Linked DNA regions of Methyloterricola oryzae. The protein of the gene in region 1 interacts with the protein of each later gene in a pairwise test. Links are inferred from orthologs where the notes say so. Each region holds a gene or a part of one and is shown in the gene's direction. Other genes may lie near its edges.

Region 1 (16,089 bases):
GAGACCATGAACAAGGGCCGCGCGGTGTTCCGTGCTGTGGCCATGGCCGAGTCCGGCCTGGAGAAGGGAGAAAGCCTGTGAGCGCCCGCATCCTGATGATCGACAACTACGATTCCTTCACCTATAACCTGGTGCAGTATCTGGCGGAACTGGGCGCCGAGGTGGAAGTGGTGCGCAACGACCAGATCGCAGTGGAGGAAATCGAGCGCATCAATCCCGACAAGCTCGTGATCTCGCCCGGCCCCTGCACGCCGAAGGAAGCCGGCATTTCGGTGGCCGCAATCCACCGCTACGCCGGGAAATATCCTATTCTGGGTGTGTGCCTGGGGCACCAGAGCATCGGCCATGCCTTTGGCGGAAACATCATCCATGCCAAGAGCATCATGCACGGCAAGACCTCCATGGTGCACCACAAGGACACCGGGGTGTTCAAGGGGTTGAACAATCCGTTCCAGGCCACCCGTTACCACTCCCTGGTCATCGAGCGGGCCAGCCTGCCGGAATGCCTGGAGATCACCGCCTGGACCGAGGACCGCGACGGCAACCTTGACGAGATCATGGGCGTGCGTCACAAGACGCTCCCCATCGAGGGTGTGCAATTTCACCCGGAATCCATCATGACCGAGCAAGGGCACGACCTGCTGCGGAACTTCCTGACCCACTGAGGAGCCTGATTCCCATGGACATGCCCAAGGCCCTGCAAACCTTGCTGGACCACAAAGACCTGACACCCTCCGAGATGCGCCTGCTCATGCGCACCATCATGAGCGGCGGAGCCACGCCGGCGCAGATCGGAGCCTTCCTCATCGCCCTGCGCGCCAAGGGCGAGACCGTGGAAGAAGTGGCGGCGGCTGCGGAGGTGCTGCGGGAAATGGCGACCAAGGTCAAGGTGACCGGCCCCCACGTGATCGACACCTGTGGTACCGGCGGCGACGGCGCCAACACCTTCAACATCTCCACGACCTCAGCCTTCGTGGTGGCGGCGGCGGGCGGCCAGGTGGCTAAGCACGGCAGCCGCTCGGCCTCCGGGCGTTCCGGCAGCGCCGATGTGCTGGAAGCCGCCGGGGTCAATCTGGACCTGACGCCGGACCAGGTAAAAGCCTGTATCGATCAGGTGGGCGTGGGCTTCCTGTTTGCGCAGCGTCACCACGGCGCCATGAAATACGCCATCGGTCCGCGCCGCGAAATCGGCGTTCGCACCCTGTTCAACTTGCTGGGCCCCCTCACCAACCCGGCGGGCGCCACCAACCAGTTGGTCGGCGTCTTCGCGCAGCGCTGGGTGGAGCCCCTGGCCCAAGTCTTGAGAAAGCTCGGCAGCCAGCACGTGCTGGTCGTCCACGCCGACGACGGGCTGGATGAAATCAGCATCGCGTCGCCGACACTGGTCGCCGAGCTGAAGGGCGGCCAGGTGACGACTTACAAGGTGAGTCCGGAACAGTTCGGCATCGCCATGGCCCCGCTCACGAAACTCGCGGTGGACACCGTTGGCGCCAGTCTCAAGATCATGCTCGGCGTGCTCGATGGCCAAGCTGGACCCGCCGCGGACATCGTCGCTCTCAATGCCGGGGCCGCCATCTACGCGGCCAACCTGGCAGACAGTCTTGAGGCCGGTGTGGAGCGGGCTCGGGAAGTCATCGGCTCAGGCGCCGCACGGCGGAAATTGGACGAACTGGTAAGCTTGAGCCGGAGTTTCGCCTGACGGCGCGGGCTTGTGCCTCTCGCTTTGACGACCCGAACTCTGGCCCCAAAGCCAGCAGATCACGCTTACCGAATCACGCACGCTAGCGCACATGAACAACCCACCTGACATCCTGAAGAAAATCCTTGCCCGCAAGCGGGAAGAGATCACCGAACGCCAAGCCAAGATCAGCCTGCCGGAACTGCGGTCCATGGCCGAAGCGGCGGGTCCGGCCCGCGGGTTTGTGAAGTCGATACGGAATCGGCTAGCCAAGGGCCAGGCGGCGGTCATAGCAGAAATCAAGAAGGCCTCGCCCAGCAAGGGCGTGTTGCGGGAAGACTTCCGGCCCGGCGAGATCGCGCGCAGCTATGAGGCCGGTGGTGCGGCCTGTCTATCGGTACTGACCGACCGGGATTTCTTTCAGGGCGCAGAGGCCTACCTGGAAATGGCCCGCAATGCCTGTTACCTGCCAGTCATCCGCAAGGATTTTCTCATCGATCCCTATCAGGTTTACGAAGCGCGAGCCATCGGAGCGGATTGCATCCTGCTGATCGCTGCCGCGCTGGACAAAGCCACCATGGCTGATCTGGCACGCCTGGCCGGCGAACTGGGCATGGACGTGCTGATCGAGGTGCACGACGCGGCGGAACTGGAACAGGTGTTGCCCTTGGAATTGCCGCTGGTGGGCATCAACAACCGCAACCTGCGAACCTTCGACGTATCGCTGCAGACCACCTTGGACCTGCTGCCCATGATCGGCCCGGAGCGGACCGTCGTGACCGAGAGCGGCATCCTGGAACCCGCCGATGTAGCCTACATGCGGGAGCGCGGAGTGCATGCCTTCCTGGTGGGAGAAGCCTTCATGCGCGCCGACAACCCGGGGGAGCGCCTCAAGCATCTCTTCTTTGCAGCCTGATTAACCGATCAGACTTCGCCAGCGGCGGCAGCGCCGTCCAACGTCATTTCCTCGGCCGCTGCATTGAGGTCCCTCAGCGCTGCTACAAAACCTGCGGCAAACAGCCTGTGCGACCTCTCTCGCTTGGCAGCCAACTCGGGATCGGAAATCGTCGGCAGAATCACGGGATTGGTATTGATCTCCCAAACCTGCAGGTTGCCATCCTGATCCACGCTGTAGTCGATCCGGCCAAACTGGATCTGGGCCAGCGAACAGATTTCCCGCAATTTCTCGGCATGCGGGTTTTGACAGAGGTAATCCAACTCCCGATTAAGATGGACTTGCTCCTGCTCGGAGGATGAGAATTTGACGACCCAGCGCCTTGAAAACCACAGGTGGGCCGGTACGATGTGGCGTCCCACCACAAAGGCGCCATATTTGTTATAGAGCCCGACCGAATCCGCCGTCGCGGAGAATTCGGACACGATGATATCGCGCCGCCTATGGATCCGCCGCCGCACACGGGAAATGAAACCGGTCAGTGACCGGTCCCGCCACACCGGTGTAACCTCTGCATGACCGGGGCCTCCCTTTGGTTTGCTCGCCGAGGTCTTGCCGCTTTTCCAGCGCTCCAGCCCAATCAGGCGCTGAATCTCCGCTTCGACTTCCGCCGCTGACGACAGCAAGCTGGTGCGCGGTGCGTTATGGTCATTTGCCACTCGGACGAACACGGGATAGCGGGCTGAAGCCCATGGTCCGTCGGCACGATAGACGGCAAATCGGTTGATGCCCCGCTCGAAAAGCAGGTTGAGCAGTTCGTAACGCAACAGCGAGCCACTGGGACTGTTCAGGACCAAGATGTCAGGCCGCTCGCGCGTAATGTGCTCATGAACCCGCGCAGCGGCCGCCTTCTGAAAGAGCAACAGTCGATCGATATCGGTAAAAATCGCCACACCCGAAGGTAGGTTCATCACATCAACCTTACTGCCGTAAGGGATGAGTTGAACCTGAGAGGCCAGAACCTGTCCGGACGTAGCCAGAAACCTCGGCCACGTATAGGTATGCTCCGCAGTGATGAAGACCATGATCATGGCCGCAACTCCCTAGCTTCGTGCGAGAAATGATAATGACACGAAGTATGGCGATAGCGTCAAGCCGGCAATTTGACTACGCAATCCCGCCTATGCCGCCACCGCCGAATCAGACGGTCCTGAGCGTCACGGATGATCTGAGAGAATTGAGATGGCCTGCGCAGTCCTTGAAGTCGGGGCGTGACATAGATCCAGGCGAGCGAGCTCCAAGGCTGCAGATTTCCGGAATCCAGCTTTTAGCAACGCAGTTCATGCGCGTGATGCGCGGCGACTAAGCCATTGGCTTGATGAGGACAAAAGGAGAGGATCTTCGCAATCTGATGAGTCAACCGCCATTGCGGCGGTTCAAAGCGGGAGCCAGTTTAAGTCCCAATAGAATTTCTTACGGTGCTCAACCCAGGAGAAAAAAAGCCGTGGGCAATTTGAACCCACGGCACCACTCAAAGCACAGCGAACGAGAAATCGAAGCAGATGAGAAAGCTTTTAGGCCGCTGAATCCAAAGAACGGCGGCGGCCAATCACAGACAGCGACGCCAAGGCGCTGATCAGTAACCATACGGCGGGCGGAACTGGAACGGTCGTGACAGTCTTTGTGCTGCCATCGAACAGACTGCCGAATAGGTCAAGAATGTTGCCTGATTGCGGATCTAGCGTCAGATAAACGCTCTCGTCAGTGTTGGCAAATTGGGCGGCCCAACCACCAAAGGAGCTGAACAAAGACCTGAATCCGATCGACGGGTTGGGATTGGAGAACAGAAACTGGCTAGCATCGGCCTCCACCAGATCCGCAGAAAAGAGATTATCGGAGATGCCAGACCTCGGCGGAGGCAGTTCCGCAGGCCACAGCAGGCCGCTGATAGCGACGCTCCCCCCGACAAAATCCGAGGAACTGTTAAAGTTGGCAACCAATTCGAACCCACCGTTGTAGACGGTGTACTGAGTCCCGCCGTCGAGCATGGCGAAATAGAACTCCCCTCCAGCCTTGTTTTTTGCAGTGAGGGTGAAGCCGCCGTCACTGCCATATGGATCGAGATCCACCGTCACCGAAGAGAAGAAACGCGGAAACCCCTCTGGCGGAATCGCAGCGTAGCTGTCGCTGCTGAATATCGACAAAGTAAACGCCAGCACCAAAAAAACGACTGAATAGGCAAATTTCATGCTAAAGCTCCTATTTATCCAGTTCTGGAAAAGCAATTTGCGAGTGATTTCACCGAGTACAAGCAACACCCCCTGGACATCGACTCAACGACCACTGCTGCATGGCCTCCAGCCGGCGGCCAAACCCCGAAGGACTGCTTCCGTAATAACCATTCTTACGAAATTTCTTTAGAAATCACATAGATAGTTACATGCCTTTTGAGCATAGACACTAATTTTTGAATTGCAAATGTGAACTGCGGCACAAATTTGACATTCAGCAAAAAGGGTGAAGACCGCTAGCTGACACAGTTTGCAGGGCATCTGCCACCGCGTTTGCGGGCACAATTCGATTGTTCAATTTTCTGAAACTTTAAATTTTTTATTGTCCACCCCAAATTTCCACATCGCCCGCGCGCCTCCCAATCCGGAGTACATGCGACCGACTGGCACACGATCGCGGGCTTCCAATCCGCGCGGACCCTGTTGTGGCGGAATGAGTCATCCGCGGCGCACTCCATCCTGCGACCCGACTCAACAGCTTGGAGCCGCCTCGGCAGATCAATTGGGTTAAAATGAGACTTCGTCGATCCACCATAACCATCATGCAGAGCGCCCCAGACCTATTCTCCTACCGCAAATACTGGGCAAAGCGTTTCGGCATTGCTCCGCAATTGCCTACATGCCGAGCCGAAATGGATACGCTGGGTTGGGACTCGTGCGATGTCGTGTTGGTTACCGGCGATGCCTACGTAGACCACCCGAGTTTTGGCATGGCCCTGATCGGGCGGCTTTTGGAAGCCCAGGGCTTTCGCGTGGGCATCCTTGCCCAGCCGGCCTGGCACAGTGCCGTGGATTTTCAGAGATTGGGCCGCCCAAACCTGTTTTTCGGGGTCACAGGCGGCAACATGGACTCCATGGTCAACCGCTATACCTCGGACCGCCGCATTCGATCCAACGATGCCTATACCCCCGGCGGAGAAGCAGACAAGCGTCCTGACCGCTGCGTCCTGGTCTACGCGCAGCGCTGCCGAGAGGCCTACCGGGATGTACCCATCGTTCTTGGAGGCATCGAGGCCAGCCTCCGGCGCATCGCTCACTACGATTACTGGTCGGACAAGGTTCGCCGTTCAGTCCTGGTGGACAGCAAGGCCGACCTGCTGGTCTATGGGAATGGGGAGAGACAGGTGGTCGAAATCGCGCACCGGCTTGCCAAGGGGGAATCCGTTGAGGCATTGACCGACATCCGCGGTACCGCGTTCATGCTTAAGGGCCTACCCGCAGATTGGCATGAACTGGACTCCAGCCGCGTGGATGAGCCAGGCCTTGTCGCCCCTCCAGGCAACCCATACGCGGCCGAGCCGCCTGCCTGTGCCCCTGTCGCCCAGGACGCATCGCTGACACCCGGCGACAAGCCAGTCCGTTTTCGGCACATTTCAGCGCTGACGCAGCGAGAGCGCACCGTCATTCGCCTACCGGCCTTTGAAGCAGTTCGGGATGATGCCGTGCTGTATGCCCACGCGTCCCGGGTCCTGCACCAGGAAACCAACCCTGGCAACGCCCGCGCCCTGGTGCAACGTCACGGCGACCGTGACGTCTGGTTGAATCCGCCGCCGATTCCACTGACCACGGCGGAGATGGACGGCGTCTACGGCTTGCCCTATAGCCGCCTGCCGCACCGCTCCTATGAGGAGTCAAAGATCCCAGCCTTCGAGATGATCCAGCACTCGGTCACCATCATGCGCGGCTGCTTTGGCGGATGCACCTTTTGCTCCATCACCGAGCATGAGGGCCGTATCATTCAAAGCCGCTCGGAGGATTCCATCATCCGCGAAATCGAGGCGATCCGGGATATATCGCCCGCGTTCACCGGCATCATTTCGGACTTGGGCGGCCCCACTGCCAACATGTACCGGCTGACCTGTAAGAGCCCTGACATCGAGGCAAGCTGCCGCCGTCCTTCCTGCGTCTTCCCCGGCGTGTGTAAGAACCTGATCACTGACCACGGCCCGCTGATTCGCTTGTACCGCCGAGCCCGCGCAATTCCGGGCATCAAGAAGATACTCGTCGCGTCAGGCCTGCGTTACGATCTGGCAGTGCTTTCGCCTGAGTATGTCAAGGAACTCGCCTCCCATCATGTGGGCGGCTATCTGAAAATCGCCCCGGAGCATACCGAACCCGGGCCGCTTTCAAAGATGATGAAGCCGGGTATCGGCACCTACGACCGCTTCAAGCTGCTGTTCGACAAGTATTCCCGCGAAGCAGGCAAGGAGCAGTACCTGATCCCGTATTTCATCGCGGCACATCCCGGAACCAGCGATGAGGACATGCTCAATCTCGCGCTCTGGCTCAAGCGCAATGGCTTCCGTGCCGACCAGGTACAGGCATTCCTGCCCTCGCCTATGGCGACCGCGACTGCCATGTACCATTCGGGCAAGAACCCCCTGCATAAGGTCACGCGCGTCAGCGAGCCGGTCCCCGTGCCCCGCTCAATGAAGCAGCGGCGCTTGCACAAGGCTTTTCTCCGTTACCACGATCCCAATAACTGGCCATTGTTGCGGGATGCGCTCAAGCGCATGGGCCGTGCCGACCTGATAGGCAACGGCAAGCACCATCTGGTGCCCCGGTTTCAACCGGTAGGAACGGGCGAGGAAGGTGAAGGCAAGCGCGTCAGTCGCAAGGCCCTGTCCTTCCGCACTCAGCATACGGGACTGCCCAAGGATGGCAGGCCTACGCGCGCAAAACGCTAACCCACAACCGAAGGCAGTTCAGCGCAGTTGCTTGCCAATCTCCGAGGCGTAGGTGATCGCGTCGATATAGCATTGTAATGGGGCGGCTTGCGCGGTTATGCCTTTACCGCCCACTTCATCAAAAGCGCCCCGCTCGAGAGCCAGCGTAAACTGTAGCACTTCACCGATGGGGCCCGCCCCGTGCAGCAAGGCCTGATTGATCTCGTCGTGCAGGCGCAGCTTTTCCAGAATGTAGGCCATGGGCGCGTCCATGATGGCGTCCAGCAGCGAGAAAAGGCCGGCAATGTGGTAGGACTCCGTGGCTTCGCGCCCCAGGTTCTGGGCTATCGTCTCGCAGGTCTTGGCCCGTACCAGCGCCATGTTCATCAATTCTCGCGGCCTAAACTCGATGGCATTGACCAGGGCCACGCTCACCCAATTCTTGATGCGCTGCAGACCGAAGAAGACGACGGCACGCTTGATGGACTCGACTTGCCGGGGCATGCCGAAGTAGGCTGAATTGATCAGGCGCAGCAACTTGTAGCTGAGGGTGACGTCGTTACTGACCATCTCCTCGACCTGCCTGATCCCCACCTCAGGGTCTTGCAGATAGCTAAGAAGTTTGAGCGCGGATAGCCGGTCGGCGGGAATTTCGGTCCCGTGGATCAGCCGCGGATGCACGAAAAACGAGCCTTCGTAGAAATCGAAACCGAGCCGCTGGAAGTAATCGTACTGGTCGGCGGTTTCCAATGCGCGAACCAGAAAATGGGGCCTGCGTTGCGGTGGCGGCGCCGCTGTGAGCTGGCTAAAGCCACCTGTCGCACCCGCTTCCATGCTGCACAGCGATATGAATCCGGCCTCTTTTTGCAGCGCACTCAGACTCTGGGTCAGGTTGTCCACCGCAATCCGCACCCCCTGGCTCGCAAGTTCGCCGATGAGCCTCGCGCTTTCCGGGTCTGCGATTGCCGACTCTGGCAGCGCAAACACCAGGCGGTTGCGCGGCCAGGCCACATGCTCGCAGCAGGGCAAGAGTTCCGCAGGCAAACGGATCAAGCTTACGTTGTCCCCTACGATGGATTCCAGCGCCAGGTCTCTGGATGCATCCACCAGTGACGCCGCCAAACACGCAGGATCATCCCCGACACCGGCACGCCATGCATTACCGCTGCAAAGCTTCAACTCATAGCCATAGATTCCGAGGGAACGGTCATAAATTGGGAGGCGGGCTATCAGTCCGTCGAACATTCGAACTCGAGTCATGTCTATGGGTTGGGTGCTCCGGAGTTTAGCAATGGCCGAGGCAAACACAAGAACCGCGTATTCAACTCGGCCGCAAGGAATTATTAACCTCCTCAACCTACGGAATTGCTTGGATAACACTAAAAAAGCAAATATCCTTAACACGTTGATGCGGTTGCCAGGACTCTAGAACCAAGAAACGATGAACAAACTGCAACTGTTTGAGGAGTCCTCCGCCTTTACCGAGGACAATGCAGGTTTTCTTGAGAAGCTGTACGAAAACTATCTGCTGGATCCCAATTCCGTCGATCCTTCCTGGCGCGACAAATTTTCGTCCATGCAGGCGCCTGAGGATTTCGCGCCACCCACGCCCGCTACGTCCCTACCCTCGGCCGAACTGCTGAGCCTGGCGCTGCGTAAGCAGGCAGCGGTAGATCGCCTGATTGCCCAATACCGTACCCGCGGTCACCAAGCGGCGGACAACAATCCACTCAAACTAACTGCACCACCATTCATCCGCGATCTTGACCCCAGGACTCACGGGCTGGGTGCGCATGACATGGATTCGCTGTTTTACGTGGACATCCTTCGCAATGCGGAGAAGCAGCCGTTGCGTGAGATTTTGGGACGCCTGCATGAGACCTACTGCGGCAGCATCGGTGCGGAGTACTCTCACATCGTGGATACGGAACTGCGCGAATGGATACAGCGTCGGCTGGAAGGTTCTCGGGCACGTATTCGACTCAGCCCGGAGGAAAAGCACTGGCTCCTGGAATTGCTGGTGGCCGCCGAGGGCATAGAAAAGTACCTTCACCGCAAATACGTGGGACAGAAGCGCTTCTCTCTCGAGGGAGGAGAAAGCCTCATTGCCCTGTTGGATGAACTCATCCAGCGCTCCGGCGAGCAAGGTACCCGCGAAATCGTCATTGGCATGGCCCACCGCGGACGCCTGAATGTCCTGGTCAACATCATGGGTAAGAAGCCCAGTCTGTTGTTCCAGGAGTTCGAGGAAACCGCCACCCACGACCCAAGTCCCAATGGCACCGGGGACGTGAAATACCACATGGGGTTCTCTTCTGACGTGGAGACCCCCGGAGGCCCAGTGCACTTGGCCCTGGCGTTCAACCCTTCGCACCTGGAAGTCATCAATCCGGTCGTGGAAGGCTCCGTGCGCGCGCGCCAGGACCGCTGGCCGGAGGACGGTGAAACGGCGGTGATGCCGGTACTAATCCACGGCGACGCGGCTTTTGCCGGTCAGGGCGTGGTGATGGAGACCCTCAATATGTCGGAGACCCGGGCTTACACCACGGGAGGCACAATACACGTCGTAGTGAACAATCAGATCGGTTTCACCACCAGCAACCCCTTCGACGCGCGCTCAACACTCTACTGCACCGACGTGGCCAACATGATTCAGGCGCCGGTGTTCCATGTAAACGGAGACGACCCCGAGGCGGTCATCTATATCACCCGGCTCGCCGTCGAGTTCCGCATGAAATTCAAGCGGGACGTGGTAATCGACCTGATCTGCTACCGCCGGCATGGCCACAACGAAGTGGATGAACCGGCCGTTACCCAACCCTTGATGTACTCCTACATCCGGAACCATCCAAGCGTTCGCAAGCTGTATGCGGACCGTCTGGTCGCGGAAGGCGTGGTTCACGATCAGGAAGTCAGCAGCCTGGACGAAGCCTATCAGCATCGCCTGGAGAACCAGGGCGTCGCCTTGCGCGCCACCCTGCGCGATACCACCAACTACGCACGGACCCGCTGGGATCGCTTCATCGGCAAGGAATGGACAGAGCCCTGCGAAACGGCCGTGCACATGGAGCAGCTGATTTCCGCCGGCAATGCCTTGCTGCGGATTCCGCCCGGGTTCGAACTGCATCCGCGCGCATCCGCGATCATCGAAGCACGCCGAAAAATGGCGGAAGGCAATACGTCCGTTGATTGGGGCTTCGCCGAGAACCTGGCCTATGCCACCTTGCTGATGGAGGGTCATCATATCCGCTTCAGCGGGCAGGACGTGGGGCGCGGCACGTTTTTCCATCGTCACGCCATCCTCTATGACCAGAAAAATGGCGATGCCCTGATCCGCCTCCAGCATCTGGCGCCCAATCAAGGTCGCTTCCAGATTTTCGACTCACTGCTGTCCGAGGAGGGGGTGCTGGGCTTCGAGTATGGTTACAGCACCACGGAACCCGACACGCTGATCATCTGGGAGGCGCAGTTCGGGGACTTCGCCAATGGTGCACAGGTTGTTATCGATCAGTTCATCACCTCCGGTGAAACCAAATGGGGGCGCCTCAGCGGACTGGTCATGCTGTTGCCCCACGGCTACGAAGGCCAGGGCCCCGAACACTCATCGGCGCGCCTGGAGCGTTACCTGCAACTCTGCGCCGAACAGAACATCCAGGTCTGTGTGCCCACTACGCCCGCGCAGATATTCCATTTGCTGCGCCGCCAGATTCTGCGCACCTATCGCAAACCCCTGGTCACGCTGACGCCGAAGAGTCTGTTGCGGCACAAACTGGCCGTTTCCTCCTTAAGCGATTTGGCCACTGGCCGCTTCCAGACCGTGATCGGCGAAACCGAGGCCCTGCCTGCCAAAGAGGTTACCCGTGCGGTAATATGCAGCGGCAAAATTTATTACGATCTTCTGGAAATGCGGCGGCGAGAAAACATCAGGCACGTTGCCATTTTGCGGATCGAACAACTGTACCCTTTCCCGCTCGATGACTTCGCCGAAGCGCTCGATCCCTACACCAATCTCAAGGAGCTGATCTGGTGCCAGGAAGAGCCCGAGAACCAGGGTGCCTGGCACCAGATCAGGCACCGTTTCCTGAGTTTGAGCAATCCTGGGTTTACCCTCGGATACGCGGGACGACCCAATTGCGCGGCACCGTCCGTGGGCAAGTTCAGTCGGCATTTGGCGCAGCAGAAGCAGTTGCTGGAGGAAGCGTTTTTCGCGGAACCCAGCCTCACCCGTTAGGACATCAGACCATGCGCATTGAAGTCGCAGTACCCAACCTTCCGGAATCCGTTCAAGACGCTACTGTCCTACAATGGCACAAGCGCCCCGGCGAGAAGGTCGGCAAGGGTGAAACCTTGGTCGAGTTGGAAACCGATAAAGTCGTGCTGGATGTGCCCGCACCGGACGATGGCATCTTGGCCGAAGTGAAGTGCGAAAAAAGTGCCGTCGTGGGGGCAGGTGCGATCCTCGCCCTACTTGACACGGCCCTGGACGCCATCGCCTCCGAGATGCCACCACCGATGGCGCCATTGCAAGCGTCACCGACGCCCCAAGCCTTTGCTGCCGCAGCGGCGGCGGCGGAATCGCCGCGCGTCACCCTGCCCCAGCCAGTCAGTCCGGCCGTGAGGCGGCTGCTCACCGAGCATGGGCTCGACCCGTCACAGATCCCGGCTGCGGGAAAGGGCGGACGCTTGACCAAGCAGGACGTCCTGGACTTTCTCGAATCGCGCAAGTCGCCACCAATTGCAGAGGAACCAAGGACGCCCGCACCAATTTCAACGCCTTTGGCCAATTCGGACTCACGCGAGCGGCGCGTACCCATGACCCGATTGCGGGCGCGCATCGCCGAGCGCATGCTGCAGTCACAGCAGAATACGGCGACGCTGACGACGTTTAATGAAGTCAATCTGCAGAAAGTGTTCGAGATCCGCAATGCCTACAAGGCGCGCTTCGAACAGGAACACAAGGTCAAGCTGGGCTTCATGTCGTTTTTCGTCAAAGCGACGGTGGAAGCGCTGAAGCGCTATCCCATCATCAATGCCTCCATCGAGGGCGACGAGATTGTCTACCACGACTACTACGACATAGGTCTCGCGGTTTCCACCGACCGCGGGCTGGTGGTGCCCATTCTGCGCAACGCGGATACGCTGGGTTTCGGCGCGATCGAAAAAGCGGTGGTAGATTTCGCCCGCAAGGCGCGCGACGGAAAACTCAGCTACGAGGAATTGTCCGGAGGCACTTTCAGCATCACCAATGGCGGCATCTTCGGCTCCATGCTCTCAACCCCGATCCTGAATCCCCCACAGAGTGGGATTCTAGGCATGCACGCCATCAAGGAACGGCCGGTGGTAGAAGACGGCCAGATCGTGATACGCCCCATGATCTATCTGGCCTTCTCTTATGACCATCGTCTCATAGACGGGCGCGAAGCCGTTTCCTTCCTGTTCACTATCAAGGAATTGCTGGAAGATCCGGTTAGATTGGTCTTGGAAGTTTGAACCGGGCTACCTTCGACGCTCGCATTGCCACACTGAGCGTCGGCAAGCGTCAAAGGCAGGTAGGTTTTGATCAGTCAGAAGGCGAACGAGATGTCGCGGTAGGTTAGCGGCGATTGCGAACGCCGGCCGGGGCAATCAGCACGACCGCCAGTAATGCCGTGACAAAAAGCGGAAAGCTTGCCGGAAGCGGTACCGGCAGCGCCAGAGCGGTAATTTGCGTTAGGTCGTTCTGGATCGTTGCCAGCGCTTGCCCGAAGGGGGCTGCGCTCAAGGCAAACAGCGTCGAAGACACCTTCACGATCAAGCTGGGCGCTGCCCCTGTATCGGACGACAGATTCACCGACCAAAGCGATGCCGATGGCAAATCCATCCCCACACTTCCGTCGGTCAGATCGCCCTCCAGATCAATCGCCTTTTGGTCGGAGCCGACAGTAAAAGAGCCCGAAACAGACACCGCCGTATTGCTCAAGATAGTGCTATCAAGTCCCCAGCGTTGGTAGCTTCCTTTCTGCAATAACGAAGCGCCACTCAAGACATAGCCGGGATTGGCGATCACGGTGACCACCAGTTCTTCAGATTTGCTACGAAGTCCAATGCCGTCACTTGCAGGCGTGACATCCACCGGAGAAGTGGCTTTGAAACCCGTCGGCACAAAGCGAAGTTGATCCTGCTGCTGATCGTCTGTGGCAATGCCCCAGGTTTGGAACGAGCCCGTGTTTGCGCTCTCAAAGCGGAACGTTACCTTGGCGCCCACTAATTCGACAACAGCCGCTGACGCGTCCGTTAACAAGGCCGACAAAAGTAAAAGAAACACTGTGGCATAGGTCTTCATGCCCTGACTCCAGCCATACTCATGGCAAATCACATGGTTTAATTGGTCATTTCCAGCAAAGGCACACGTTCCTGACGACCGGTTCGCCCCCCCTTCAGCGCTCGAGTATGGCATAAGCAAATGTTTTTCCTATAAGAAAAACTCGGCACCAGCCCCTCAAGAATCCACCAGGCGTCTGCCTTGGCTAGACACCAAAAACGCAAGTGACTGTGGCATATGCCACAATTTTCACAATGGATGGCAAGAATCGCCCGACAGTAACAGCGCACACTCGCGAAAAAATTTCTGCTCGCGACTCACTGACAGAAAAAAAACAAGGCCGCGGCAGCCGACTCGTCGAAACGGACGAGCCGGCCACAGCGGCCTTGCTTGAAGAAACTGAAGGGGCCGGAAGTTCTCCGGCCCCTTGAAGGGCCTTACTTTTTCGCGGCAGCGCGTTCCTGTGCTTCCTTGATGACCACGTCGGACACGTTCTTCGGACATGGCATGTAGTGCGAGAACTCCATGGAGAACTGGCCACGCCCCGAGGTCATGGTGCGCAGATCGCCGATGTAGCCGAACATCTCGGAAAGCGGCACCTCTGCCTTGATACGGACACCGGTGACACCCGCTTCCTGAGACTTGATCATGCCGCGGCGGCGGTTCAGGTCACCGATCACGTCGCCCACATGAGCATCCGGGGTGAACACATCCACCTTCATGATCGGTTCCATCAACTGCGGAGACGCCTTCGGCACCGTCTGGCGGAATGCCGACTGCGCGGCGATTTCGAAGGCAATGGCGGACGAGTCAACCGGGTGGAAGCCACCGTCGGTCAGGTTCACCTTCAGGTCCACGCAGGGATACCCTGCCAGAACGCCCTTGCCCAGCATGCCCTTGAAGCCCTTCTCAACCGCGGGCCAGAACTCACGCGGCACGTTGCCGCCGGTCACGCTGGACTCGAACGTGAAACCGCTGCCGGGTTCGCCCGGCTCGATGATGTAGTCAATCTTGGCGTACTGACCGGAACCGCCGGTCTGCTTCTTGTGGGTGTAGCCGTCCTCGACGCGCTTGGTGATGGTTTCGCGATAGGCCACCTGCGGCTTGCCGACGTTCACTTCCACGCCGTGGGTACGCTTGAGAATGTCCACCTTGATGTCCAGGTGCAGTTCGCCCATACCCTTGAGGATGGTTTCGCCGCTTTCCTGATCGGTTTCCACATGGAAAGAAGGATCCTCCTGAACCATTTTGCCCAGAGCGACACCCATCTTCTCATTGGAACCCTTGTCCTTGGGGGAAACGGCGATGGAGATAACCGGATCGGGAAAGACCATGGGCTCCAGGGTCGCGGGCTGATCCGGATCGCAGAGGGTATGGCCGGTCTGCACGTTCTTCATGCCCAGCACCGCCACAATGTCACCAGCCTGTGCGGAATCCAGTTCGTTGCGGTTGTTGGCGTGCATCTCGACGATACGGCCAATGCGCTCGGTCTTGCCCGTAAAGGTGTTCAGAACAGTGGTGCCCTTCTCCATCCTGCCCGAATACAGGCGCACGAAGGTCAGCGCGCCATAGCGGTCGTCCATGATCTTGAAAGCCAATGCGCGCAGTGGACGCTCCGGATCGACGGTGGCGTACTCGCCGGTTTCGTTGCCTTCCAGATCGACCTCAGGCTGCGGCTTCACTTCCGTCGGGTTCGGCAGGTAGTCGATAACGGCATCCAGCACCAACTGCACGCCTTTGTTCTTGAAAGACGAACCGCAGTAGGTCGGGAAGAAGTCCAACTTGATGGTGCCCTTGCGGATCAGACGCTTGAGCGTATCGACATCCGGCTCTTCGCCTTCCAGGTACTTCTCCATGACATCGTCATCCTGCTCGACGACCTTCTCGACCAGATCGGCGCGCCATTTTTCGACGTCGTCCACCATGTCGGCGGGCACGTCCTTGATCTCGTACTTCATCGGGTCGCCGGATTCGTCCCAGATCCAGGCCTTGCGAGTCAGTAGTTCGACCATGCCGACAAAGCTCTCCTCGCGCCCGATGGGCAAGGTCATGACCAGCGGGTAAGCCCCCAGGACATCCTTGATCTGCTTGACCACGCGGAAAAAGTCCGCGCCGATACGGTCCAGCTTGTTGACGTAGATGACGCGGGAAACTTCGGAATCATTGGCGTAGCGCCAGTTGGTCTCCGACTGCGGCTCAACGCCGCCCGAACCGCAGAATACACCGATCCCACCGTCCAGCACCTTCAGCGAGCGATA
Region 2 (15,572 bases), on another replicon or contig:
AGATTCCCTTACGGAAACGCAGCTTCCCGCTCAATTTCAACTCGCCCGTCTTTGCGCTATAGCTCGCGTTCGAGACGGTAGCCGACTTCACGACCGTTGCGTCTTGAGACACGCCTTGCTCGGCAGGCAGCACCTCGATGTCGACCTTCTTCTCCGGAGACACGCTGCCATCGGCCACCGCCCTGAAGCCGATGGTCTTTTTCTGGCCGGCGTCCTCGGGTTTCGGGGTCCAGGTGACCACGGTCTTCGGCTTCTTTAGGTCGTCGTCATAGTCCTGGGTGACCTTAGCGCCTTTGGGCAGGTTGGATGCCTCGATCTTGACGTCGCGGTCCTTGTCGTCATGGGCCGTGACTGCAACCTTGGTAGACGTACCGGCGCGGGTGACCACCTTCTTGGGCGCATCGTCCAGTTCCGGCTTGGATGCATGATCGTCGTCATGCTCGCAGTCATCACGGTCATCGTCATCGCCCTTGAAGTCATGGCGGCCCTTCTTTCGCGAGTCATGATCGTCATAATCGTGCTTGCGGTCATGGTCCTCGTGCTTCTCGTGATCGTCGTCGTCACGACATTCGGGGGTTGGTCGGGGCGTTGCGCTGGGCTTAGGTGTTGCGGTGGGCTTAGGCGTCGCGCTAGGTGCAGGAGTCGGCGTGGCACTGGGAAGTGGCGTCGCTGTAGGGCCGGGTGTCGCGGTCGGTCCTGGGGTTGGAGACGCTGTGGGAGACGGAGTCGCCGTCGGTCTTGGGGTTGGAGTCGGTGTCGGTGTCGCAGTCACGGGATTGCACACCGCATTTACGCCGCCGGATTTGAAGGCGCTGGCGACGCTGGTGGTGGCATTGCCCTTGGATTCACCCCCTGCAGTGGAATTGTGGCAAGTCTGGCAGCCGTTCGTTAATTTCGCGGCGCACTGGCCTGCAACCTGGGCAAATATGCTCGAGGTGGCTGCGGCGTCCGTTGCAAAGCCTGCGGCAGCAAGCATCGCAGCGGCTGGTAGCGCTCTCCCCAGTACTTTTCTGGCCGGCGCATGCGGGACGCCGGTCGATACGGTGTTGCGTTGTTCTTTCATGGGTTACTCCGTGTAGTGGTTGGATAACAAACCCTTCCCGCTGCGCTAACCAGAGGGAAAGGTTCGTGGTACTGACGGGCGCGGCGCGGGCCACGCCCTTCAGTTCATTGCCGGCCGTTTACTTGAGGCAGGTCTCCGGCGCTTTCTTGACGCTGCGGCTGCCTTCCCGGCCGTTGAGTTGGGCGCTGACTTCGCACGGAACCGTTGAGTCGCTTAGGCTATCGACCTTAGCGTTCCACTTCCCGCTGGGCTGGAGCGGGAACGTGCCCAATTGACTGTCTCCCGCGCCGATGAGGGTGATTTGGGCGCCTTCGCTGTATGCCTTGCGGTCGCTGGCGTTCAGGGCATGACTGAAGTCGACCCGCCCGGACACCAGAAGCGCTCCATCGGACCAGCGCGCACTTTGCACCTTGACCCCGGTGATGGCGCCTTCTTCGTAGCCGCTTCCTGCCGGGAAGACACGGATGCGCACCTTCCAGGGTTTGGATGCCTTGTGGCTATCCGCTGTCTGTTTTGCGCTGAAGCGGACCAGGAAACTTTGGTTGGCCTGCGAACTCGACGGAGTGAACTGATATTGGCCGCTCCAGGCTCCTGACGTGTCAAAATCCTGGCCTTCCGACAGCAGGGATCCGCCCTTGAGCCGGGACGCCTTGATCAGGATGGGAACGTCGTTACAGTCCAGCGCGGATACGGTGAAGGACAGGGTTTGGCCGACCGTCGCGTTCTGCTCGCCGATGGGGAACATGATGGGTTTCGCTTTTGCGGAGGCACCATCGCAACTGGCGGAGGCCGCGGTCGAAGGCGTGGGGCTCGGCGATGCGGTGGGAGTTGGGGAAGCTGTGGGAGCCGGTGTGGCTTTCGGTACTGGGGTTGCGGTGGGGGCTGGCGTGGCCGATGGCGCTGGCGGTGCCGAAGGAGTCGGTGTTGCGGACGGCGCGGGTGTAGCCGTTGGGGCGGGTGTCGGGGTTGCGGTTGGCGCACCAATGTCCGCCTGCCCCCCCATCTCCAGGGCGATGGCATTCAATTCCGCATCAGTAAGGGTGGCGAGGCTGGCCATCATAGGCTGCGTGCTTATGGCGGCTTTGGTCGCGGAGGCGTCTTTCTTACCTTTGAAACTGAAGGGGGCGCCCGCGCCTTTGGGATCGGCGCCGTGACACCCACCGCACTTGGTGGCGTAATCGTTGGCAGCCAGACTGTCGGTGGAAACGGCCGCCGCGGCGAGAGCAAGTGCTGCCATGGGCAGCGAAGCGCGATAAGTCGTTGCGGCTAAAGAAGTTTTCTTGTGTTGCATGGCGTATCTCGTGTTGTCAGCGGAAGCCACGGTGGGTGGCATGACCCGAGACAACACAAGTTGCGTGCCAAAATAATAAAGTTCCCTAGATTCAGATGTCTGGAAGGCCCGGCGTGTGTTTTTGGGCTTGTTGGGGCGGAAAAGTGTCGTGGCGTAGGGACAAATCGTAGCCTTCGGCGTGTCGGGTGGTTTGACGGCGCCTGCATTGGTTACGGCATCAAAATCGCTTAGTCACTGGTTTTATAGGGTTTATAAAGGCTTGGCTGGCCGGTCGGACTGCGACGTCCTCGGGCGTCACGTACTTAGAATAAGCCGATATCTGAGTTATGAAGATTGGGGTGGCGTATTGCCCCGACTTCTTATGTCGGGCATGTCTTACGAGGGCTGGCTGGTGCACCGGATCGCGTGGGGGCAGAGCCGCGCGGTTGGCCGTTAATTCCTTGAGTTTTCAAAGGGACGCACCAGGAAATCGCCGACTTGGTTCAGCGATTTCCTGAATGGATAGGTGTCTCGGCGAATTCCAGGGGCTGCGGATATTGCGTCGTCAAGGGCTTGGGGCTAGCGCGAACAATCCGGGGCCTTTTTCACTGTACGCGGCGTTGCGGACTTACCGTTAAACTGAGCCGAAATTTCACAGGGAACGCCGGACTCAGCCGTGGCCGCGGCTTGCACCGACCATTCGCCGTTGGGTTTGACCGCCGCGGTTGCATATGTCACGGCGCCGCTGGTATCGGTGAGGCTCAGGTTGGTGCCGGATGCCAGGGCTCCGCGCTCCGCAGCATTCAGTGCCTTGCTGAATAGCACCTTGCCCTTGACCCGCAAGTTGCCGTTGGACCAACGCGCGCTCTGGATTTTGACAGCGGTGACGGCGCCGTCGTCGTAGGATGATCCGGCGGGAAACACGCGGATTCGCACTGGCCTTGGGGTGGATGCCTTGCGTTCATCTTCTGTTTCCACCGCGGTGAATTTCACGGTGAACGACTTGTTTGCCTGAGATTGGGTCGGGGTAAACGTGAATATGCCGGTCCAAAGGCCTGAGTCGTCGAAGTCCTGGCTGGTCGCGGGCATGGAACTGCCTTTGAGCTTGGAGGCCTTGATGATGATGGGCACATCATTGCAGTCGACGGCGCTCACGGTAATGCTGAGCGTCTGACCGACGCTGGCATCCTGGTCGGGCAGCGCATTGACGAGCGGCTTGTCCTCGGCGCCGTTGCAGGCGCCGGGGGGCGGTGAGGGCAGCGGTGAAGAGGAAGGGGATGGCGCGGGTGCTGGCGTAGGTGACGCGCTAGGCTCGGGCAGATTATCTTCGCCACCCAACTCCCTGGCGATGTCGTTCAATTCGGCGTTGGTCAGGCCTCGCAAGGCGCCCATCCCGCCACGATCAGCATTGATGGCTGACCTGATCTGCGAGGCCGAACGTCCCCGGCGTTCCGAACTCGCCAAGGGGCCGTGGCAGCTTGAACACGCGGAGGTATAGGTGTTCGCCGCCTCTGCCGGTGGCAGGAGCAACGGGGCGGCGAGAATTGCGCAGAGTCCGGTCCTCAGGGCGTTTTGGAATTTGCGGGTGCGGACGTCAATGATCAGGGAGGGCGGAATCCAGTGCATGGGGCATCTCCATTCTGCTGCGGCATCGCTTGAAGGGCCGCCGCACTGCCCGCGTCGCTGCACTCTCGCGGACACGCGCCAGTCACGGCTTGCGCCATCCTACCATCGGGGTAAAAAGCATCGCAATTTTTGCCTGCCCTAAGAGATTCGCTGGTTCTTCCGTGAATGGAAAAAGGTCGACAGGCCAAGGGCTGGCGGATTCCGCAACGACTGAACTGAGAGGGTTCCCTAGAAAAGTCCTGGCCGGTTGTTGACGCCAGGCCAGTGTTCCAGTGCGTCTACTGCCGCCTGATGAGCGTTGCTTTGCGCCAGGGACAGAGCCGTATCATGATTTCTGTTGCGTAGCGCGGTATCCGCTCTGCCATCGAGCAAGGCACGCACGCTGTCGACATGGCCCTGCGCGGCGGCCAGCATGAGCGCGGTATTTCCCAGATGATTCGCGGCGTCCACGTGAGCGCCACGGCCAAGTAAAAGCTTCACGGCCTCCGAGTGGCCATGGGCAGCGGCTAGCATCAGGGCGGAATTGCCGCCGTGATTGACGGCATTCACCTCGGCGCCCCTTTCCACCAGAACCTTCAGGATATCGGTGCGCCCGGTTCTTGCGGCCAGTACCAGCGGCGTATTGCCGCCGGCATCGTCGGCGTCGATGCCGGCGCCGTGGCTCAGGAGTTCATCGACGAGTGCCGCGTCGCCGTTCCCCACAGCCAGCAGCAAAGGAGTATCGCGTCTGGCGTCGGCCCGATTCGGGTCGGAACCGGCACTCAGAAGGGCCCGTGCCGCCTCTTTGAAACCATGCCGCACGGCGAGGGCGAGGGCTGTCTGACCGTCCTTGCGGGCTGCGTTGCGATCGGCGCCCGCGTTTAACAGCGCTTTGATCACGTCCAGGTGCCCGGCAGAGGCAGCCAGGGTGAGCGCCGAATCGCCGTTAGGATCTTGCGGCTGCGTGGTGGCGCCACCCTGCAACAGGGCTTCCGCGGCTTGCACATGGCCGAAGCTGGCGGCGCGCATGAGGGGCGTTCTGCCGTCGCTGTCGCTGACATCGGGGCGTGCGCCGTGTTCCAGCAATAGGCGAACAATTTCCGCGTGACCGTTCCAAGCCGCCCGGGTCATGGCCGTGTCTCCCCGGGCGTCAGCTGCATTGGGGTCGACACGCTGTGCCAACAAGCCCTTGACCGCCGCGGTATCGCCACGCCAGGCGGCAATCGTGAGCGCGGGCCAGCCCTGATAGGCCTTGTTGTTGTCGAGCGGCGGTGCGTTGCTGCACTTGGCCGGGTTGGCGCTGACCTTCGCGGCTGATGGTCCGAGATCGGTCCGGGCACCGGCCTCTACGAGCAATTGGGCGATGGCTTGATGCTGACTGTCCAGCGCGAGACGGTAGGCGGTGCGTCCTTTGCTGTCGCGGGCATCGATGGCGGCTCCACCTGCGAGGGCGTTCTTGACCGCAGCGATATCGCCGCGGCGTACGGCATCATGCAAAACGCTCCGAGCTTTGCCGACCGCGCCTTGCTCCTCATGCGCGGGGCGCGGCTCGTTCGCGCGGCGCTCAGCCATGGCATGCCCCTGTGCCGCGGCGCGCCGATACCAGCGCTCGGCCTCTCCGCGGTCCACGGCGACGCCCAAGCCTTTTTCGTATACCAGGCCCAGTTCGTACTGCGCCGGGGCGAAGCCCTGCCGCGCCGAGGCGGAAAACCAGCGGCATGCCGTGGCGGGATCCTTGTGTACACCGCGTCCTGTGAGGTAAAGGCTGGCCAGGTGATACTGCGCTTCCGCGTTGCCCTTTTCGGCCATCGGGCGCCAAAGTTCGACAGCCTTGGCATAGTCGTGCCGTTGGACGGCCGAAAGGCCCTGGTCGATTTCGGCGCCCAGAAGGCCTCGGAAAGGCAGGGCAAGGGCGCTTAAGAGTATCAGGGTCTTATGTGAAGACGGGTTCCAGGTCATGTGCGATCCTCGTATGTCGGCCGCGTCCGCGGTCGGGTGCCGGCTGTCAGGGCGTGCCGAACTTGGTTTCTACGGCGATACCGAGTCCTGTGAGAAATTCCGTAGGTAGGACGCCGCCGGCGCAGACGATGACGGCGTCGTTGGGTATTTCGCGCGAGCGGCCCGCGCATTGCACGTGCACCGTGTCGGCCGTGATCTTTTCGAGTTCCGATGGCATGAGCACGCTGAGACGCCCAAGCCTTTCCAACTCCTGGATCTGCGAGCGATTTGCCTCTCGCGCCCGTGAAAAAGCGTCGCCGCGGTAGGAAAGGGTCACCTCGGTATCCGGCTGTTCGGCGATGACCGCGGCGGCCTCCAGGGCGCTGTCGCCTCCGCCGACCACCAGCACGCGCCGGCCCCGGTATTGCTCCGCGTCGATCAGCCGGTATACCACCTTTGGCAGTTCCTCTCCGGACACTCCCAGCTTGCGCGGTGTCCCGCGCCTTCCGATGGCCAGGAGGATGGAGTGGGTTCGATATTGGGCCCGATTGGTGGTTACCAGATAGCCTTGATCTTGAGGGGTAGCGCTTTCCATGCGCTCGCGGTAATGAATCTGCAGCCCGACTTTGCTTTCGATAGCCTGCCAAAATTCCAGCAGCGCCTCCTTGGTGGTCTCGGTCAACCGGACCTTGCCGACCAAGGGCAGTTCCACCGGAGCAGTCATGACGATTTTGCCGCGCGGATACTGAAACACCGCTCCGCCCAAGGATTCCTGCTCGAGGGTCACGAAGCGCAGTCCGCGCTCCTTGGCTGCGAGCGACGCGGCAAAGCCGGCAGGACCAGCGCCTACGATCAGGACGTCCAGGCCGTTTTCGTCGTTTTGCCTGCCGTGCTGGCTGATCGACTCCAGGGCCTGGCGACCCTGCTCGATGGCGTTGCGGATCAGACCCATGCCGCCCAGTTCTCCAGCGATATAAATCCCAGGGATGTTGGTCTCGAAGTCCGGTTTGACCATGGGTATATCAACGCCGCGGGTTTCCGTGCCGAACACGAGGCTGATGGCGTCCACGGGACACGCCGCTTTGCAGGCGCCATGGCCGATGCAATGGGTGGGATTGATGAGCTGCGCCCGGTTATCGATGATGCCGAGGATGTCGCCTTCCGGGCAAGCGCGCACACAGGTGCCGCAGCCTATGCAACGAAAGGCGTCGATCACCGGGTGCAGTGAAACCGGCTCGGTGAGGCCGGCTTCTTCATTGGCGCGCAGAATATCCAGGCTGCGTGCCTGCTTGCGTGCTCGCGTGGAGCCGTAGAGCCAGAAGATGAGAATGAGGGGCGCGGCGTAGACCAGCGCCATCCACAACGGAAAAGGCGACCACATGATTAGAAGTTCCTGCGCCGGCCTGCCGGTAGCGGGTAGCGCGTTGTAAGCAGTTGTCGCAGGTTAACCGATCCATTTCCATCGGTTCAACTGTCGGGAATGCGGGACGCTGGCGGGGGAATAGGCGGGCGGAAGCGCCCGTGTGCGGTTCTCGAGAGAAAAGCGGAATCAGCCCACCCTGGATTTCGCCGCGGCCGTGATCCGGAAACGCAGGTTTCCAATGGCTTTCAAAATCAGTGCAGTGTAGCCACCGGGTTTGGAGTCGCAGACCCGCACGGCATGATCTGCGAACAAATCCCCTGTTCCCAGCCAGACGTGGTGCGGCCGATCAGTAACGGGCTGTCTTGGTCGTTTGATCCCGCCGAGGTTGCGCAATCAGGCGGATGGTTCTTGCGCCGATGTGGCTGTGCACCCGGCGAGGGGCTTGGTCGCCAGATCCAGACGATACCGGGTGAACAGCAGCGCTAGTGGCGCATGCGCGTCATGCCGCCTTGGCCGGCGATACGTCCGGCAGACGGCGCTCCTTGGTGGCTTCGCGTATGATCTCCCGGGCAGCCAATGCGCATTTTCCGCACTGATCGCAAGCCCCGAGACATGCCCTCAATTCCCTCATGCTGCTGACGCGATGTTCCAGGACCGCCTTGCGGATCTGGTGGTCGGTGATGTTCTTGCAGATGCAGATATACATACATTCTCAACCAGGATGTGACCTGGATAAAGCATAGCTTTTTTGAGAATGCTTATCAACCGTCTGGAGCGAAAAATTTAACGCCTCCCGCCAGTCTGTTATGGATTTGACTTATCTTTGTTCGTTCACATCTGGCTTTGCAGGTAATTCTGCAGGCCGATGCGGTCGATCAGGCCGAGTTGGGTTTCCAGCCAGTCGGTGTGATCCTCTTCGGTGTCATCCAGCAATTGCATCAGGATACGCCGGGTCTCATAGTCCTGCGCAGCCTCGCAGGCTTTGATGACCTCCTTGAGGTGCGCGATCACCTTGTATTCGACCCCCAGGTCATTCCTGAGCATTTCCGGGACGTCGCGGCCGATAGCCAGTGGCTCGCGCTTGCTCAGGTCGGGCGTGCCTTCCAGGAACAGGATGCGCTTGATGAGGCTGTCGGCATGCTGGCGTTCTTCCTCCATTTCGTGCTGGGTGTGTTCGTGCAATTTGTGAAAACCCCAGTCGTGATACATGCGGGCATGCGCCAGGTACTGGTCGATGGCGGTCAGCTCGCCGGCGAGCAGGGCGTTGAGGTGATCGATGATGTGTGTCTGGCCTTTCATGACAGGGTCCTGGGAATGGGTTGGCTATGCCGAAATTGAAGCAGAATTGCGTATAATAGTCACCTTTTTACCCTGCGCCGGCCCGCGCAGCGGCGGGTGCCATGAATCCATGCCCTAGCCCCGGGCCGCTGGCGCTGACACCACGGAAATGCCATGACAGAAATAGAATACGAAGTCCGAGAACAGGACCTGATAGCCTTCAACGAGCACCAACTGGAGGGCACGGAGAGGCTCCAGAAAGTCATGCGCCGCCACCAGGCCATCATGCCCGGTATCATCGTCACCGTTTCCCTGTTCCTTTTCTTCTACTTCAAGGACATGCTCTCCGCCGCCTATGTCGGCATCATCGCGGTGGCCTGGGGTATCGGCGTACCGCATATCTTGCGCTGGAGCTGGCGCAAGCAGATCCGCACGACCTACAGCGAGGAGGAAAAAGCCGCGGCGGTGGGGCGCTATACCCTGCGGGTTGATCGCGACCATCTGGTGGAAGTCACCCCGAAGGGCGAGTCCAGGATCGCCTGGGGTGATGTGCTGCGCGTCGAAGTCACCAAGAAGTACGCCTTCGTCTTCATTTCCCTGGATTCGGCCCTGATCATTCCGCGCGCTACCATCACCCGGGGCAATTTCAAGGAATTCGTGATCAAGGCGGACGAGCGCATCGACAAGGCGGCCTGATGCCAGGCGTGCCTTTGCATCCACGGCGGCCGGCGGAATGATCGCGTTCAAGTCGCTCGCGCTGCGCCGGGGTGTCCGGCTGTTGTTCGAGGATGTCAGTTTCACCATCCACCAGGGACAGAAGGTGGGCGTTACCGGCGCCAATGGGGCCGGCAAATCCAGCCTGTTCGCCCTGCTGCTGGGACAACTGCACGCCGACGCCGGTGAGCTGAGCGTTCCGCCCGGGGCGGTGATCGCCCATGTGGCCCAGGAGGTCCAGGCGGACGGCCGGGAAGCCATCGAATACATCATGGACGGCGACACGGAACTGCGTGCGGTGCAGGAGGCGCTGCAGCAGTGCGATGCCGGTAAGGACGGCGTGGCCTATGCCCATCTGCATGCCCGCTATGAAAGTATCGGCGGTTATCAGGCCCGGGCGCGCGCGGCCCGGCTGATGAACGGTCTGGGTTTCCAGGCTGAGGACGAAGCCCGGGCCGTGGCGGAGTTCTCCGGCGGCTGGCGCATGCGCCTGAATCTGGCCAAGGCGCTGATGTGCCGCTCCGACATCCTGTTGCTGGACGAGCCCACCAATCACCTGGATCTGGACGCCGTCATCTGGTTGCAGGAATGGTTGGTCGAGTACCCGGGCACACTGCTGCTGATTTCCCATGACCGGGATTTCCTGGATGGCATCACGGACTGTATCGCCCATCTGGAGAACCAGCGAATAACCCTTTATACCGGGAATTACTCAAGCTTCGAGACGCGCCGCGCCGAGCAGCTCGCCCAGCGCCAGTCGGCCTATGAGAGGCAGCAGCGCGAGATCAAGCACATCCAGTCCTTCGTCGACCGGTTCCGCGCCAAGGCCACCAAGGCCCGCCAGGCCCAGAGCCGCATAAAGGCTTTGGCGCGCATGGAAGTGATCGCCATGGCCCATGTCGACTCGCCCTTCGAGTTCACCTTCCCGGCTCCACGCAAGCTGCCCAGGCCTCTCCTTAGTCTGGATGAGGTGAACGTGGGCTATGCCGGCCGTGCGATTCTCGAAGGCGTGCAACTGAGCCTTGCGCCAGGTGATCGTATCGGGCTGCTGGGCGCCAATGGAGCCGGCAAGTCCACGCTGATCAAGACGCTGGCCGGCGCATTGCCCCTGCTGAGCGGACGCTTGACGCGGGCCCAGGATCTGCAACTCGGCTATTTTGCCCAGCATCAGATTGAGCAACTGGACATGCAGGCCAGCCCGCTGCTGCATCTGCAGCGTCTGGATCCCCGCGCCAGTGAAAAGGAATTGCGCGGATTCCTCGGGGGCTTCGACTTTCAGGGTGACATGGCGCTGGCACCGGTGGCCCCCTTCTCCGGTGGCGAAAAAGCGCGGCTGGCCCTGGCGCTGCTGATTTTTCAGCGTCCCAACCTGTTACTTTTGGATGAGCCGACCAACCATCTTGACCTGGAAATGCGCCATGCGCTGGGCGTGGCCTTGCAGGACTACGAGGGCGCGCTGGTGCTGGTATCCCACGACCGCCATTTGCTGAGGACCGTGACCGACGATTTCTGGCTGGTCGGGGCAGGCCAGGTGCAGGCCTTCGATGGAGATCTGGACGATTATCGTCGACAATTGAACGAGTTGCGCCGTACTACCGCCTCGCTTGGCCTCGACGGCGCAAGTGCGGGCGGCCCGTCGCGCAAGGATCAAAGGCGCCAGCAGGCGGAAAGGCGCTCCCAACTCGGCCCCTTGCGCAAGGCCTTGACGACGGCAGAGGCGCGGCTGGAAAGCCTGTCCCGCGCGCGGCAGGAACTGGAGTCGCAGTTGGCGGTTCCGGGCCTTTACGAGCCCAATCAGAAGGAGCGCCTGAAAGAGCTGCTTACAGCGAAGGCCACGGCCGACCGCGAGGTGGAAATGGCCGAATTGGCCTGGCTGGAGGCGGGGGAGGCCCTGGAAATGGCGGAACGGGACATTCCTGCGTGATCCGGCCGGGCGCGGCGCGCCTTGAAGGGGGATGGCCGGTGCCGGCGCTGGCCGACGGGAGATTTTGGATGGAGATGTATTTGGCACGGCAAGGTGAGACGAATCATGCCCTTGATCCAGCTGTTCATTGATATTTGCCTGTTCAGGCGGGGACCACAGGATGTGCCCGCCTCGCAACTGCTCCTCGGACTGGCGGTGCTGGTCTACCTGACTGTCGGCGTGGTGCTGCTCGGCCTCGAGGGCATGAGCATGGAGGCTGTGCTGCAGGCATTGGTGGAACTCCTGATCCTGCTGGGGTTTGTCTGGGGTAATTTAAAATTTTTGCGGCTGCAAAAGCGCTTTGTGCAGACGGCTATTGCCATGCTGGGTGCGGATGCCCTGATCAGCAGCCTCGCTATTCCTCCCGTGGCCTGGATGGCCTATTCGGCGGGTGCCCGCGGCGCTTACCTGCTGCTGTTGCTACTGATGCTCTGGCACCTGGCCGTGGTCGCTCATATACTGCGTCACGCCCTGTCGCGGCCATTGGGCGTGGGAATCGGCCTGGCCGTCGTCTATGTGGTGGCGAGCTATCAGGTCATGTTAACCCTTTTTCCGCCCGCCGCCTGAACGGCGGAGGGCGCGCTACCTGCGCTCCCCGCTCCATCATTACACTGGAGGAATCATGGAAAGCTACCGCAAGATCCTGCTGGCGACGGATTTCAACGAGCACAGCGACCAGGCCGGAGCGCGCGCCATGGACCTGGCCCAGCGCCACCAGGCCGAGTTGAGCGTGCTGCATGTGGTGGAAAACCTGCCCATCGGTGATGCGGCCTACGGCCCCATCGTCCCCTTCGACATCGACCTGACCGACCAGATGATGGACGCGGCCCGCGTCCGCCTGAAGGAACTGGGCGAGCGCCTGGGAGTTCCGGAAAGCCGGCAATTCGTGGAAATTGGCAGCCCGAAGGGTGAAATCATCCGGCTCGCCGAGGACCTAGGCGCGGACCTGATCGTGGTGGGCTCCCATGGCCGTCACGGCATCGCCTTGTTGCTGGGATCCACTGCCGCCAGCGTGGTGCATCATGCCCGGTGCGACGTGCTTGCCGTCCGCCTGCGCGAGCCCTGATCCAGCGCCATCGGTCATTTCGGCCCCGTGTCAGGCACACGCGCGGCGCGCAGGGCCCCAACTCGCCGTCCCCGTGTGTTACGCTCTCGCTCCAGGACTTGGGCCTGAAAGCGAGACGCTTCCGCGCGCTCATCCCCGTGGCAGGCATCGCCTCCGTTCAGGTTCGCGCTTCTCTTGAAGTGGGCTGATGCCCATCAGACAGACCCGGCCCCGCACCCCACCCAATCTTGACTCCAGGAGTCCCCATGGATCGTCCCGTGTTGTCCAGTCTTGCGGCAAAGCCCGCTTTCGATGGATTGAAGAAAACCTGGCGCTGCGATGTCGTAGCCGGATTTCTGGTCTTCCTCATCGCCCTGCCATTGTGCCTCGGGGTGGCTGTGGCCTCCGGCTTTCCGCCGATGTCGGGGCTGATTACCGCCGTCATCGGCGGGCTATTGGTTTCCCGCATCAACGGCTCTCACCTTACCATCACCGGTCCTGCGGCCGGACTGGTGGTGGTCATTCTGGGTGCCGTGGATGCGTTGGGCGAAGGTGACCCCATGGCCGGTTACCGCCGCACCTTGGCCGCCATCGTCGTGGCGGGAGTCATCCAGGTGGTGCTGGGCCTGCGCAAGGCTGGCCGTCTCGCCGCCTTCTTTCCCAACTCGGTGGTCCACGGCATGCTGGCGGCCATCGGCATCATCATCATGATCAAGCAGATTCCGGTCATGGCCGGCGTCGGAACCGAGGCTGGACCGAGCCTGCTTGCGGACCTGGCGGCGCTTCCCCACGGGCTGGCCTTCTTCGTGCCGGAAACGGCCTTCATTGCCCTGGTCGGGCTTGCGATCCTGGTCGGCTGGCCGCTGGTCAACGCCCGTTTCCTGCGAAAAATCCCGGCGCCCCTGCTGGTGATCCTGTCCGGGATGGTGCTGGGGAAGCTATTCGGCCTGGCAGATCTGCACCCCGGAGACGCCTTCATCGTGCCCAAGGACCTGCACCTCGGCCCCGATTTCCTGGTGGCGATACCCGACAGTTTCCTGGCGAGCATCAGCTTTCCCGATTTTTCCCGCGTCCTGACCCTAGCATTCTGGCAGAGCGTCATCGCCATCTGCCTGGTTGGGAGCCTTGAGACCCTGCTCAGCGCTGCGGCGGTGGACAAGCTCGATCCCCGTCAACGGCAGAGCGACCTGAATCGGGACCTTTGGGCCGTGGGAGTCGGAAATGTGCTTGCCGGCCTGATCGGCGGCCTTCCCATGATCGCCGAGGTGCTGCGCAGTTCCGCCAACGTGGACGCCGGCGCCGAGAGCGGCTGGTCGAACTTCTTTCATGGGCTCTTGTTGCTGGTGTTCGTGTTGGCTTTTCCTCATGTGATCGGCGTCATTCCGCTGGCCTCGCTGGCCGCCCTGCTGGTCTACAGCGGCTTCCGCCTGGCCTCGCCCCAGGCATTCGTCCGGACCATGGACTTGGGCCGGGAGCAGATGGCCCTGTTTCTGATCACCATCATCGGGGTGCTGGCGACCAATCTGCTGGTGGGCGTACTGATCGGGGTCGCCGCCAAGCTGGTGCTGCATGTGGGGCGGGGCGTGCCCCTGCGCAATCTCCTCGCGATTTCCTATCAGGTCGAGCATACGGAGCCGGGAACCTGCGTCGTGCGTGTTAGGGGATCGGCGATCTTCTCCAATTTCCTGGCCCTGAAAAGCGAGCTGGCGGGATTTCCGGCGGGCAAGTCCATCATTTTCGATCTGACGGATGCGTACCTCGTCGATCATACCGTGATGGAGTTCATCGAGCAGTTTCGTGAGGACTGTGTCGCGAAGGGCGGCCGTTGCGAGATTCACGGCATCGAGGCGCACACGGCCGCCTCGGCGCATGAATTGTCGGCGCGGATCAACCGGCCGCGATAGGCCGCGCCGTGAGGAACTATTTGCGCCAGAACGCGGGGGTGAACAGGATCAGGGCGGTGAAAACCTCGATGCGTCCCAGGAACATGGCCAGGGAACACATCCAGGTCTGGAAGTCGGTCAGGCTGGCAAAGTTGGTGGCGGGTCCCACCTGGTTGAGGCCGGGGCCGGCGTTGTTGACGCAGGCCAGGATGGCGCTGAACGAGGAAACGATATCGAGACCGCTGATGACCAGCGCCAGGGTCAGGATCACGATGCTCATGAAATAGACGAAGATGAACCCCAGGATGGACAGCAGGATGCTGGAGGGAATCACCATCTTGCCCAATTTGAGGGGATTTACCGAGGTCGGGTGGGTGAGCAGGAACATCTGCATCTGGCTCTGCTTCACCAGGATCAGGGTGCGCATCATCTTGATGCCGCCGCCGGTGGAACCGGTGCAGGAGGTGATGCAACTGAGGAACAGCATCCACAAGGGCGCGAAGATGGGCCATTGGTTGAAATCCACGCTGGCGAACCCGCAGTCGGTAGCAATGGATATCAGATTGAAACTGGCATGCCGCAGGGCGGTCCAAAAGTTGCCATAGGTGCCGGTCAGGAACAGATAGAGGGCGATACCGACGCAACTGCCGAGGCTCAGAAGGAGGAAGGGTTTGGCTTCGATATCGTGCTGGTAGGGGTGCAGGCTCTGGCTGCGCAGGGCCAGAAAATGAGTCGCGAAGTTCATGCCTGCGATTAGCATGAATAGGCTTAGGACGACCTCAATGGCCACCGAGTCGAAATAGCCGATGTTGGCGTCATGGGTGGAGAAGCCTCCCAGTCCCATGGTGGCGAAAGCGTGGCAAACCGCGTCCAGCCATTCCATCCCCGCCAGCCGGAGCGCCAAGATGCAGGCCAGGGTGATGCCGGCATACACGAGCCACAGATTTTTGGCGGTCTCGGTGATGCGCGGCGCCAGTTTGCTGTCCTTCATGGGCCCCGGGGTTTCGGCCATGAACATCTGACGTCCGCCGACTCCCAGTACCGGCAGAATGGCGACGGCGAGTACGATGATCCCCATGCCTCCGAACCAGTTCAGTTCGTGCCGCCACAGATTGATGGCGGGCGGCAGGTTGTCCAGTCCCGCCAGAACCGTGGCCCCCGTGGTGGTGAGCCCCGACATGGTTTCGAAATAGGCGTCGGTGAAGGAAAGATCGCGGATGTAGGACTTCAGCGGGAAGGTGGAGAAGGCCGCCATTCCCAGCCAGGCCATGACCACCAGCAGGAAACCATCCTTGGATTTCAATTCCCGGACATAGTCGCGGGCGATGATCCACAGCACGCCTCCGCAGCCGAAGGTCAGCAGCATGTCCTCCACGAACAGCACCAGGGTGCCATCGTCGAAAACCAGCGAGGTCACGATGGGCATCAGGTAGGTGACACTGAAGACCAT

What was found.
Region 2: the proteins of EK23_RS11010 (region 1) and EK23_RS01520 interact in binary tests that used the Escherichia coli proteins (3 or more experiments, as listed by UniProt). The link is inferred for Methyloterricola oryzae from one-to-one orthologs.

Annotation. Positions count from the first base shown.
Region 1 is NZ_JYNS01000007.1:33,660-49,748, forward strand. Bases 8,574-11,961 are described here. They hold EK23_RS11010 (2-oxoglutarate dehydrogenase E1 component), read left to right. Parts: upstream 8,574-8,971; coding sequence 8,972-11,761; downstream 11,762-11,961. Other genes in these bases: EK23_RS11005 (EAL and HDOD domain-containing protein), read right to left, coding at 8,574-8,637; odhB (2-oxoglutarate dehydrogenase complex dihydrolipoyllysine-residue succinyltransferase), read left to right, coding at 11,773-11,961. Also shown: trpE (anthranilate synthase component I), read left to right, coding at 1-81; EK23_RS10970 (anthranilate synthase component II), read left to right, coding at 96-665; trpD (anthranilate phosphoribosyltransferase), read left to right, coding at 680-1,699; indole-3-glycerol phosphate synthase TrpC, read left to right, coding at 1,791-2,594; EK23_RS10985 (hypothetical protein), read right to left, coding at 2,603-3,664; EK23_RS10995 (VPLPA-CTERM sorting domain-containing protein), read right to left, coding at 4,148-4,822; EK23_RS11000 (YgiQ family radical SAM protein), read left to right, coding at 5,407-7,551; more of EK23_RS11005, read right to left, coding at 7,570-8,573; more of odhB, read left to right, coding at 11,962-13,020; EK23_RS11020 (hypothetical protein), read right to left, coding at 13,124-13,852; fusA (elongation factor G), read right to left, coding at 14,269-16,089. UniProt on the Escherichia coli protein: E1 component of the 2-oxoglutarate dehydrogenase (OGDH) complex which catalyzes the decarboxylation of 2-oxoglutarate, the first step in the conversion of 2-oxoglutarate to succinyl-CoA and CO(2).
Region 2 is NZ_JYNS01000001.1:348,985-364,556, reverse strand. What follows is about bases 8,832-11,702. They hold EK23_RS01520 (ATP-binding cassette domain-containing protein), read left to right. Parts: upstream 8,832-9,250; coding sequence 9,251-11,155; downstream 11,156-11,702. Other genes in these bases: EK23_RS01515 (hypothetical protein), read left to right, coding at 11,261-11,702; EK23_RS01525 (YcxB family protein), read left to right, coding at 8,832-9,213. Also shown: EK23_RS23865 (hypothetical protein), read right to left, coding at 1-1,063; EK23_RS23860 (c-type cytochrome), read right to left, coding at 1,182-2,354; EK23_RS01550 (c-type cytochrome), read right to left, coding at 2,913-3,959; EK23_RS01545 (ankyrin repeat domain-containing protein), read right to left, coding at 4,188-5,897; EK23_RS01540 (NAD(P)-binding domain-containing protein), read right to left, coding at 5,944-7,257; EK23_RS01535 ((2Fe-2S)-binding protein), read right to left, coding at 7,739-7,945; bfr (bacterioferritin), read right to left, coding at 8,071-8,538; more of EK23_RS01525, read left to right, coding at 8,692-8,831; more of EK23_RS01515, read left to right, coding at 11,703-11,761; EK23_RS01510 (universal stress protein), read left to right, coding at 11,817-12,260; EK23_RS01505 (SulP family inorganic anion transporter), read left to right, coding at 12,506-14,143; EK23_RS01500 (TrkH family potassium uptake protein), read right to left, coding at 14,160-15,572. UniProt on the Escherichia coli protein: Genetic data indicate it may be involved in ribosome assembly or function.